3 regions of the Pseudomonas sp. YJ42 genome follow, and region 1 is predicted to be linked to each of the others. Evidence: predicted binding sites of a transcription regulator. Region 1 holds the regulator's gene; each other region holds the start of a gene.

Region 1 (3,868 bases):
TCGCCACCCGGCGCGGCAGGTTTGACCTCAGCCTCAACCTTGGCGGCGGAAGCAGCAGTCGGTTCGGCGAACTGACCTTTGCCGTGCAGCTGATCAAGCAATGCTTCGAACTCGTCGTCGGTGATCTCGTCACTGACAGGCGTTTCGGCAGCTGGCTGGGCAGGTGCCGGCTCAGCAGCAAACTGCCCTTTGCCGTGGAGTTGATCGAGCAGCGACTCGAATTCTTCGTCGGTAATCTCGTCAGAAGCCCCGACAGGCGGCGTTTCGGCGGACTGATCCAGCGCGCCGAGAAACTCCTCGAATTCATTGTCCGCCGTCACGACTTCGGGCTCGGGCTCAGGCTCGGCTGGCGCTTCGGCCACCGGATCTTGTGCGTCAGCCGGCTCGGCCAAACGCGCCAGTGCCGCCAGCAGCTCGGGGGTCGCAGGGGTAACAGTGGTGCGTTCGCGCACCTGGGCGAACATTTCGTTGACGGAGTCCAGTGCTTGCAGCACGACATCCATCAACTCCGAGTCGACGCGACGCTCACCCTTGCGCAGGATGTCGAAGACGTTTTCCGCGATGTGGCAGCATTCCACCAGCTCATGCAGCTGGAGAAAACCGGCACCGCCTTTGACCGTATGGAACCCGCGAAAAATCGCATTGAGCAAGGCTGTATCATCGGGGCTGCTTTCCAGCTCCACCAGTTGCTCTGACAATAGTTCGAGAATCTCGCCGGCCTCTACCAGGAAGTCCTGGAGGATTTCTTCATCGGCGTCGAAGCTCATATTCACCTTCCCCTAAAAGCCCAGGCTCGAAAGCAGATCATCGACATCGTCCTGCCCGGATACGACATCCTCACGTATATCGGCATGCATCTGCGGACCTTCACCATTGGAAGGCTCTTTTTCGTGTTTTTTCTTTTCTTGCTCGGCGCGCATCGCTTCGCGGTCATGCTGGATGCCCGCTACGCGGTCGACCTGTCCGGCCATCAGCACGAGATTGAGCAGGTTGCTTTCGAGTTCGGTGATCAGCCGCGTCACCCGCTTGATCACCTGACCGGTCAGATCCTGAAAATCCTGGGCCAGCATGATTTCGCTGAGATTCTGCGACAGCTGGCTGCTGTCGTTCATCGAGCGCTGCAGATACTGGTCAATACGCCGAACCAGATCTCTGAACTGCTCGGCATTCATCTCGCGGCGCATGAAGCGCTGCCAATCGGCGGTCAGGCTCTGCGCTTCGTAACTGACGTAATTCACCAGCGGAGCGGATTCTTCGACCAGGTCCATCGTGCGATTGGCCGCTTTTTCGGTCATCTCCACCACATAGGAAAGCCGATCGGTGGCATCGGTGATCGGTGACGGGTCACCGCCCGTGGCACAGGTGTCCATTTCAAGCTTGACGATGGCGTTATGCAGCTCGCGGGTGAGCTTGCCGACTTCCAGATAGAGCCCATGATTGCGGGCCTGGTTGAGCTCGTTGAACATCTGCGTCGCTTCGTCGAAGCGGCCCTGCTGCAGACTTTCGATCAATTGAGGTGCGTGAGCCTTCAGAGTCGCTTCGAACTCTGCCAGGCTTTGATCTGCTTGCGTCATAGTGCCCTCGCGGCGTTACTGCTTCAGCCGTTGACGCGCTCGAAGATCTTTTCAATCTTCTCTTTGAGCACTTGGGCCGTGAATGGCTTGACCACGTAACCGTTTACGCCCGCCTGCGCGGCCTCGATGATCTGATCGCGCTTCGCCTCGGCGGTGACCATCAGCACCGGCAGATGCTTCAGGCGCTCGTCGGCGCGCACGGCGCGCAGCAGATCGATGCCGCTCATACCGGGCATGTTCCAGTCCGTGACGAGGAAGTCGAAACTGCCGCTTTTCAGCATCGGCAACGCGGTGGTGCCGTCGTCCGCTTCAGCGGTGTTGGTAAAGCCCAGATCGCGCAAGAGGTTCTTGATGATCCGTCTCATGGTCGAAAAGTCATCGACGATGAGGATTTTCATGTTCTTGTCCAAGTACACCTCCGTAAATCCCGAAATCCCAGAACCGGCTCACGGTCTGTTGCGGGCCTCATGAATGAAGCTCGTAAGCGGCCTCTAATACTGTTTTGCGAACCGCCCGTCAGCGGGCGCGCCACTCGCCGAGGCGAGCCCGCAGACGTGCCGCGCACTGACTGTGCAGCTGACTCACCCGCGATTCACTGACGCCCAGCACCTGGCCGATTTCCTTCAAATTCAACTCTTCGTCGTAATACAGCGAAAGCACCAGCTTCTCACGTTCGGGCAAGTTGCCGATGGCCTCGGCCAGCGCCTGTTGAAAACGCTCGTCTTCAAGATCGCGGGACGGTTCCGGATGGGTGCTGGCAGCATCCTCCTCGAACTCCCCATGCTCGCCTTCCTGCAACAGATCATCGAAGCTGAACAGGCGGCTGCCCAGGGTGTCGCCCAGAATGCCGTAGTACTCATCGAGACTCAATTTAAGTTCGGCCGCAACGTCCTGATCTTTAGCATCTCGGCCCGTTCTGGCTTCGATTGCCCGGATCGCCTCGCTGACCATACGAGAGTTGCGATGCACTGAGCGCGGCGCCCAGTCACCCTTACGGACCTCATCGAGCATGGCGCCGCGGATGCGAATGCCGGCATAGGTCTCGAAACTCGCGCCCTTGCCCGCATCGTATTTTTTTGACGCTTCCAGCAAACCGATCATCCCGGCCTGCATCAGATCATCAACCTGCACGCTCGCCGGCAAACGCGCCAGGAGGTGATAGGCGATGCGCTTGACCAACGGCGCGTACTGATCGATGAGCTGATACTGCGAATCTTTAGCCTGAGCTTTGCTGTTATACATACCGAGTCCAGCCGCTGTTATTCATGAGGCTCTGCGGCGGGCCTGACCAGGCGCTCCACAAAGAATTCCAAATGACCACGTGGCGATGCCGGCAGCGGCCAGGTGTCCACTTTCTGCGCGATGGCCTTGAAGGCCAGCGAGCACTTGGCTCGCGGATAAGCCTCGTACACGGCGCGCTGCTTCTGTACTGCCTTGCGCACCGCCTCGTCATAAGGAATGGCGCCGACGTACTGCAACGCTACATCAAGGAAGCGCTCGGTCACCTTGGTCAGCTTCGCAAACAGATTGCGGCCTTCCTGCGGCGCGTGCGCCATGTTCGCCAGCACACGGAAGCGGCTGATCCCGTAGTCGCGATTGAGGAGCTTGATCAGCGCGTAGGCATCGGTGATCGAAGTGGGTTCGTCGGTCACCACCAACAACACTTCTTGCGCGGCACGCACGAAGCTCACTACGCCGTCACCGATACCCGCCGCGGTGTCGATGATCAGCACGTCGATATCGTTGCCGATTTCGCTGAACGCCTGAATCAACCCCGAATGTTGCAGAGTAGACAACTGCACCATGCTCTGAGTGCCGGAGGCCGCGGGTACGACACGGATGCCGCCCGGCCCTTGAATCATTACGTCACGCAGATCGCACTCGCCGGCAATGACGTCTGCCAGGGTGCGCTTGGTGGTCAAACCCAGCAGTACGTCGACATTGGCCAGTCCAAGGTCGGCGTCGAGCAACACCACTCGGCGACCGAGTTCGGCCAGGGCCAGCGACAGATTGACCGACACGTTGGTCTTGCCGACGCCACCCTTGCCGCCAGTCACTGCAATAACCTGTACGGGATGAATACCCATTTTCACACGCCTATCTCTTGCTGGAGCCCTTGGGCCATCGATGCGTTCAGCCCGAACGCGCCATCTTTGTATGTGTCACGGAGCAAAGCGTTCACCCGACCTTCCGTGAAGAACCGTTGTACAGACCGGAGAACATGTCGGCCATGGTTTCCTCGCTGGGATTGTCTTCGGATTGCAGACTCACTGCACGGCTAACCAGCTGGTGGC
Region 2 (3,868 bases), 1.5 Mb from region 1:
ACGCTGGCCGAGGAAGCCCTGGCCGCCATGCCGGGCGATCAGGAAGATGTGCGCATTCTGCTCAACCCCGAGGAATGCACACGGATCAAAGAGCTGGCGCCCGAGCGTGCAGCGGCCTGGCGTCTGGTCCCGGATGAGAAGCTGGCGCTCGGCGAGTGCCGTGTGGTGACGGCTCAGGCCGAAGCCGATATCGGCTGCCAGCAGCGCCTGGACTCTTGCATGGACACGCTCGCCGAACACATCCGGGCAGAGGCCTGAGATGTCCCTGCGCGAGAGCTTCCGGCTCGACGAGGCGTTGCGCTCGCTCGACACGGTGCAGCTGGCGAAGGTCAGCGGCCGGCTGGTGCGCGTTTCCGGCATGTTGCTGGAAAGCCTTGGCTGCCAGCGCATGACCGGCCAGCGCTGCTTCGTCGAGCAGGGTGATGGCAGCATGCTCGAAGCGCAGGTGGTGGGCTTCAACCGCGATATCACCTATTTGATGCCGTTCAAGAAGCCGGTGGGCCTGACCGCTGGCTCGCGGGTGTTCCCCGCTCCGGACGACGCCAAGCTGCACATCGATGACTCCTGGTTGGGGCGCGTAGTCAACGGCCTCGGCGAGCCGCTGGACGAAATGGGCAAACTCAGCGGGCGCGATCCCCTGCCCACCGAGCTGCCCTCGGTCAATCCCCTCAAGCGCAAGCCTGTGAGCGAACCGCTGGACGTCGGCGTGCGGGCGATCAATTCCATGCTCACCCTCGGCAAGGGCCAGCGCGTCGGGCTGTTCGCAGGCTCCGGTGTCGGCAAGAGCGTGCTGCTGGGCATGATCACCCGGCAGACCAAAGCCGATGTGGTGGTGGTCGGGCTGATTGGCGAGCGTGGGCGCGAGGTGCAGGAGTTTTTGCTGCATTCGCTGGGCGAGGAGGGCCTGAAAAAGGCCGTGGTGGTGGTGGCGCCGGCCAACGAATCGCCGTTGATGCGCCTCAAGGCCACCGAGCTGTGCCACAGCATCGCCGCTTATTTTCGCGATCAGGGCAACGATGTGTTGTTGCTGGTGGACTCGCTGACCCGCTACGCCATGGCCCAGCGCGAAATCGCCCTGGCGTTGGGTGAGCCGCCAGCGACCAAGGGTTATCCGCCGTCGGTGTTCGGCATGCTGCCGGAGCTGGTGGAGAGCGCCGGCAACGGCGCCAACGACAATGGCAGCCTCAGCGCGCTGTATACGGTGCTCGCCGAAGGCGACGACCAGCAGGACCCGATCGTCGATTGCGCGCGGGCGATTCTCGACGGCCATATCGTGCTGTCGCGGCGCCTGGCCGATGCCGGCCATTACCCGGCCATCGACATTTGCGCCTCGGTCAGCCGCTGCATGAGCCAGGTCGGCCAGCCACCGCACCTCGGCGCGGCGCGCCAGCTCAAAGAGTTCTACAGCACCTACGAGAAGATCAAGGACCTGATCCCGCTCGGTGGCTACAGCCCGGGTGCCGATATCAAGACCGACCGCGCCGTGCAGCTGGCGCCCACCATCGAGCGCTTCCTGCGCCAGGAAGTGGGCGAAGCGGCGGAGCTGGAAACCAGTCTCACCATCCTGCAGAGCATCATCCGGAAGCCATGAAACAGCAGATCGAAACGCTCACGCGCCTGGCCAGCCTGCGCGGTAACCGGGTCAAGCAGATGCTCGGGCAGGTTCAGTACCAGCAGAACCTCTGTCAGCGCTATCGCAACAACATCACCGGCCTCAGCCGCCTGTGCGGTTTCAGCGTGCCGATGAGCACCCCACTGCAGCGCGACAATCAGCAGCGCTACAAGGCCACGCTGTACAAAATGGTCGAACTGCAACGGCGCGAACTGGCGGTGGCCGAGCAGGCGCTGGCGCGAATCCAGCAGGAGTTGTTGCAGGCCATGCGCAGCGAGAAGGTGGTCGAGCATGTCATCGACGCCAAGATGCAGCAGTGGCAGCACTTGCTGATGTCGCAGGAGCAGAAGATTCAGGATGGCCTCGCCGCGCAGTCCTGGTGGCGTAACCAGATTGCCTAGGGCGCCCGGCGGTGCGACAGGAGACCTCGAACAGCGGCACCTGATCAGAGCGCTTCCGTCAGCCGCTGAAAAAAAGATTTAAGGTTTTCGCCCGAGCGGTCGCTTGTTTGGCAGTAACCACCGAGTTGGAACGAGATCATGGAAATCAGCCGGCAATTCAAGCCCGCCATTGCAATCCCCACCGAGACCGCCCCGGCGCGTCCGGCCGGTGTTCGCCCCGCCGCGCAGCCGGCCGCACGTCAGGCCGAAAGTCTGCCGCTGGAGCAGATGCACGACGCGCTGCGCGCCATGCCCGAGGTCGATCTGGACCGGGTAGCGGCCATCAAGCAAGCGTTGCAGCGCGGCGAGATATCCACTGACGTGGGTGAGCTGGCCAGCAGCATGCTCAGCTATCACCGCGGTAACGATGCGTGAGCCAGCGCGAGAAGCTGCTGGCCGTCGTCGATGACGATCTGCAGCAAGATTGCGGCGATTACCTCGCCTTGCGTGAGCTGATGCAGGAGCTCTACGGACGTCTGCTGGAACGCGATGTCCTGGAGATCAATCGGATCAATCTGCAAATCACCGTCCGCGTCGAGGCCATTGCTGCGCGTGCTCAACGTCGCAGCAAGGTGCTGGCCGCCTTCCGTCTGGAAACCTCGGGCGTCGGCATGCGTCGCCTGTTGTCCAGCTGCACGGGCGAGCGGGGTGAATCCTTGCAGCGGCATTGGCGGCAGGTCGGCGACCTCGCTGTGCAGTGCCAGCAATTCAACGAGCACAACGGCAAGCTGCTCGCCATGCACCACGATATCCTGCAGCAGCTGCTTGTCGGCAGTCAGGATGCCCGGCTCTATTCGCCTCAGGCCTACTGAGGCGCAAGCTACTCAGCGCCGTGGCCCACCTCGTCTCGCAGAAGTCGTAGCGCAGACCGCGCCGCGTTTCCGCCAGCAAAACAGCGGCTGTGAAAAGCGCATCCGCCCTACGGCTACCTTCGATCCTGCGCTAACCAACCACCCGACCGGTAAGACGGCACCGGGTCGTGTCGCTCGGATTGATTCCTTAACAAAACCATCCCCACCGTCGCCTTTACAGACAGATGTTCCGCCCTAGCAGTAGGCGGAAACGGTACTTCCCCGTTTCCTCGTCCTGCCGCGTTGCGGAAGTTCCTTTTCTGCATGCCATTGGCTGAGATGCCCGTATCACGGGGCTTTGAGACCTGGCATGCAATCTGCTCTGCAAGCATCAAGAGGGGATGGTGATGGCTATAGATTCCGATTACGTACAGCAGATGTCGACGCAGTTGGCGACCTACGAAGTTCAGTCTTCGTTGGATCGGCTTAACCGCAACGAAACGCGCTACAAGGCGCAGCGCGATGCGTTGAGCTCGCTGCGTACCTCGCTGACCACCTTCAAGTCGGCGATGACCAAGCTCAACAGCCGTACGTCGAGCATGCTGACCAACAGCGCGACCTTCAGCCAGGAGGGTTTCGCCACGGCCACCGTGGGCACTACCGCGACGGCCGGTACCTATGATTTTTATGTCGAGCGCCTGGCCGGCAAGCAGCAGGTGGCGGTGCAGGGGCTGGTCGACGGCAGCCTGAGCGGCACCCTCACGCTCAACGCTCAGGCTTTCGATCTGAGCAGCTACGCCACCCTCGATGACGCGGCCAAGGCCATCAACGCGGCAGGGCTAGGCGCCCAGGCCACATTGGTGCGCAGCAACGGCGCGGTCAATCTGGTGGTGACCAGCGAGAAAAGCGGTGCGGCCAACGGCTTCACCCTGGATGTAGCCGGCAATGCGGCAGCCACCACTACCACGCTGTCCACAGCGCAGGATGCCCTGATTCGCCTGGGCGGCAGCTACGGCGCCGGCGGC
Region 3 (3,868 bases), 1.4 Mb from region 1:
CGGGTCCAATCCAGGTTGCTTTTGCGACGTCCATGATTCACCTCGAAATGAATCGATGGGGAAGTGCAAGCACTCCCCCATCCTTACGCCATATCAGAGCCGCGTGTTACTGCAGCAGACTCAGGACTGCCTGTGGCAGCTGCTTGGCCTGCGCGAGAATCGCGGTACCGGCCTGTTGCAGAATCTGGTTCTTGCTCAGGTTAGCGGTTTCCGCGGCGAAGTCCGTGTCCTGGATACGACCGCGGGCGGCAGAGACGTTCTCAGCGATGTTCTGCAGGTTACCGATAGTGTTCTCGAATCGGTTCTGAACAGCACCAAGGTCAGCACGTTGCGAATCGATATCTCGAATGGCCTGGTCGATCACCATCACAGCCTCTTGAGATCCCTGCACCGTGCTTACATCAATCGCCGATACTTTGGTTTCTGTTGCCGATGTAGCTGCAGTATAAGCCGCACCAGCTGTCAGACCCGTAGGCAGCGCACTTACAGACAAAGCGGTGAGCGCGTTCGCCGAACCATCAGTATCTAGCGAGGAGATGATCTTGGTATCTCCACCTTCAGTTACAAAGGCGCCCAAGCCCACGTTCGCATCGTTGATCGCGGTCGCGATTTGCTGAGTTGCATCGGCGGCTGAAGTACCACTCGCGATGGTGGTAGTCACGGTGAAGTCTTCACCGTTAACGGTTCCACTCACAGTAACGGTACCCGAAGCGCTCGCGGTTCCGGCTGCGGCAGCAACAGACCCTTCGAAGGACTTACCTTTGAGAGAGTCGGTGCTCATTTCGTCAATCTTGACGCTAATGGTTTCGTTAGCCGCGCTACCCACCTGGAAGGTGGTGGTCTTGAAGCTGCCATCCAGCAATTTCTTACCACCGAAGGTGGTGGTGTTCGAAATACGATCCAGTTCTTTTTTCAGCTCACTCACTTCCGAGTTCAGTGCCTTGCGCTCGGAGTCACTGTTGGATCCGTTTGCAGATTGCAGAGCCAGATCACGCATACGCTGCAGCAGGTTTGTGGACTGCTGAAGGGCACCTTCGGCTGTTTGAGCCATCGAGATGCCATCGTTGGAGTTCTTCACAGCAACACCCAGACCATTCACCTGGCTGGTCAGACGGTTCGCGATTTGCAGGCCGGCGGCGTCATCTTTTGCACTGTTGATCCGGCTGCCCGTCGACAGACGCTGCATAGAAGTAGCCAGCGAGTTGGACGAGTTGTTCAGGTTGCGCTGAGTATTCAGGGAAGCAACGTTGGTGTTTACTGTCAAAGCCATGATGTTTGTCCTCCATCGGACCTAGCTTGTATTGCCTGGGTTGCGACCCTAGCCTGCAATGCTCAGGCAACCAGAGAGTTCGCATTCATCTCTTGTATCGGCGCTTCGTCTGGGACCTTTAGCGGCTGCTCACTTTTTTTTTGAAGCTGCCCATGCGTGCCGACTCAAGAGTTTGTACGACCGGTAACCGAGCCGAACGGAATCTATATCGACCAAAGGGCGAAGTACTTTAAAGCTGGAGAATTTACTGCCGCGGATTGCTACGGAAGGAAGGCGAACGCCTGGTTTGTATCGGGATGGGGCCCAAGGTGACTTGTCCGCAGCTCAGCTTAGCAATGACGGGATTTGCTTTATAGCAACTATAAGAAAAGAGCTATGCCCGGTCAGAGCTCTTGAGGTCACCCTTGTACTCGCTGGGTTTCGCCCAGCCAACAAAGCCCACAGGGGCTCAGAAGGCTAGGCTCAGATCGCAAGATCACCTTTTAACACGATGCGAACTCGAGGTTAGCGTCCCGTCCAGGCCGCGAGCCACTGATCCACCGGATCGCCGGTTAGCAGCCAATCACGATAAACCAACGTACGAAGCTCATCACCTAGACGTTCGGTAGCCTCGCGCTCGGCCATGTGACCGCGGATGGCGTCTACCCATTCGGAGAATCGATTCCTGACTCGCGTCACGGGCATAGCGCCACGATACGGTTCTATGTCGGTACACACCACCGGATAACCACAGGCACCATACTCCAGGAGTTTCAGGTTGCTCTTGCAAACGTTGAATGCATTGTGTTCCAACGGTGCGATAGCCAGATCCAGATCCAACGACGCCAGCGTTCGCGCGTAATGCTCGATGCTTACGCCCCGGTGCCATTCCTTGACATAAGGCTGAAGTGACTCAGGGCACATGCCAAAGAAAATCCAGTCAACCTCACCTGCAAGCTCTTTGACGACATCGGCGATTATACCCAAATCACCGGTGTGGCTGGATCCCCCTGCCCAGCCGACCCTCATGCGGCCGCGAGGAAGCCGCTTACGCTCGAGCCCTCCCCAGACTTCGGCTGGCAAACGATTCGGCATTACCAGGATATCCGAGTGGAAGCCCCTGAACGCATCGGCTAACGGCTCAGTGGAAACGACGAAGCGATCAACGAAACCAAGCCCTTGGCGAAGAGACCGGACAATATCCTTCGGCATTTGTGTTCGATGAACACTCTTAACTGGAAGGTTCGGTAGATAATCGTCGAGCTCATAAACCTTGAACGCTCGCGAAAAGGCCTGAATCCTACGCATCGCCTCCAGACGATCTGCTCCGATCTGCCGTTGCAGAATAATCGCATCCGGCTCGTATCGCTCCAGATCCGTGGGGTGCATCAGACCGACCGACACTGCGCCTTCAGCCAGTCCGCTGGACTGCATCGCCTGGAAAGGATAAATCATCCGGTAGTGCCCGCAACCGAACATGTCTCCAGGGTGAACCAATATGTTCGGCAATGGCTTCCAAGAAGACATAGGACGCCAGGAGATTGCGTTATCGGCAAGCTTGAAACCACCGGGCTTGACCAACGACAGATTTCGGTTGTACGCCGGGTCGCGTGCCAGAACGGGTAGCCAGCGGCTATACAGGCGATCCTGTTCAACCGTACTCAACGGCTCATCCGCGCGATCTTTCATTACGCTGACGTGCGGAGTCCAGACATTGAGATAGCCGGCCTGTTGGGCCTTTAAGCAAAGGTCGAGGTCAGCCCAGTTTTCCGCCTCACCCGACTCGTCCAACCCACCAAGTTCCAGGAACTTCTCGCGAGCAATCATCAAGCACGCGCCACTGACCGCGCTGTAGTTCTGGTCGACTTCAAGGCGATTCATGTAACCCGAAGCATCCAACTTCTCGCCTATGAACGGAGAGCAAGCGGGCCCCTGCAGACCAAGCACGATACCGGCGTGCTGAATTGCCCCAGCCGAGCTGACCATCTTGACGCCCACGGCGCCTACTTCCGGCCGTTGAGCATGATTCAGCATCGAGGTGAGCCAATCCTCCATCACGACCGCCGTATCCGCGGTGATGAAAAGCAGATAGTCCCCTCGTGCTTGCTGAACCGCGTAGTTTTGCGATGCCCGTAACCCTTTGGCCGCGCATTCGTCCAGCACACGCACGTTGGCTTCGCCCATAGCCTTCAAGCCATTCAGCCAAGTGACCATCTCATCGCCCTGCTCCTTTCTAGGAACAAGCAACAGCTCATAAGGGACATCCCGCGTCATTTCCAGGATGCTTTCCATGCACCGCTGAAACGCGGCCAGAGGCGCAAAAGCCGGAATAACGATCGAGACGCCTGGTGCCGTGGCATGCCCATATTGCAACCGATAACGTCCTGGCAGAAACGGTACGATCTCGGCCTGCGCGTATCCTCTGGTTCCCAAATGTTTTCTGATGGCCCTCACTTCATCGTCGCTATGTTCCAGTTGCAGCACAGGCGTAATCAACAGTGGCTCGGACACATGCCCAAGCCCAGCCAGGCCACCTTGTTCGATAAGGCGCAACACCAACTCGAATTCGAGCGCACCTGGATAGGAGCGATCGAACCCGCCAGCAGCTGTGAATACGTC

Evidence for each region. The regulator FliA, encoded in region 1, starts transcription of late flagellar genes. The targets are predictions, from matches to a motif close to CTAAAGTTTNNNNNNNNNNNGCCGNTAA.
Region 2: flgM (flagellar biosynthesis anti-sigma factor FlgM) is a predicted target of FliA. The motif match lies at 2,092-2,119, and genes of this name have one in related genera.
Region 3: ACL0K2_RS22125 (flagellin) is a predicted target of FliA. The motif match lies at 1,365-1,392, and genes of this name have one in related genera.

What each region holds. Positions count from the first base shown of each region.
Region 1 is NZ_CP178378.1:1,276,492-1,280,359, forward strand. Features, by position in the region: gene ACL0K2_RS05595 (chemotaxis protein CheA) at 1-767, opposite strand, end outside; gene ACL0K2_RS05600 (protein phosphatase CheZ) at 780-1,574, opposite strand; gene ACL0K2_RS05605 (chemotaxis response regulator CheY) at 1,598-1,972, opposite strand; gene fliA (RNA polymerase sigma factor FliA) at 2,091-2,837, opposite strand; gene fleN (flagellar synthesis regulator FleN) at 2,834-3,661, opposite strand; gene flhF (flagellar biosynthesis protein FlhF) at 3,753-3,868, opposite strand, start outside.
Region 2 is NZ_CP178378.1:2,766,334-2,770,201, reverse strand. Features, by position in the region: gene fliH (flagellar assembly protein FliH) at 1-258, shown strand, start outside; gene fliI (flagellar protein export ATPase FliI) at 260-1,591, shown strand; gene ACL0K2_RS12700 (flagellar FliJ family protein) at 1,588-2,013, shown strand; gene flgM (flagellar biosynthesis anti-sigma factor FlgM) at 2,152-2,427, shown strand; gene flgN (flagellar protein FlgN) at 2,424-2,864, shown strand; gene fliD (flagellar filament capping protein FliD) at 3,251-3,868, shown strand, end outside.
Region 3 is NZ_CP178378.1:4,763,001-4,766,868, reverse strand. Features, by position in the region: gene ACL0K2_RS22130 (flagellar protein FlaG) at 1-34, opposite strand, end outside; gene ACL0K2_RS22125 (flagellin) at 107-1,270, opposite strand; gene ACL0K2_RS22120 (glycosyltransferase) at 1,775-3,868, opposite strand, start outside.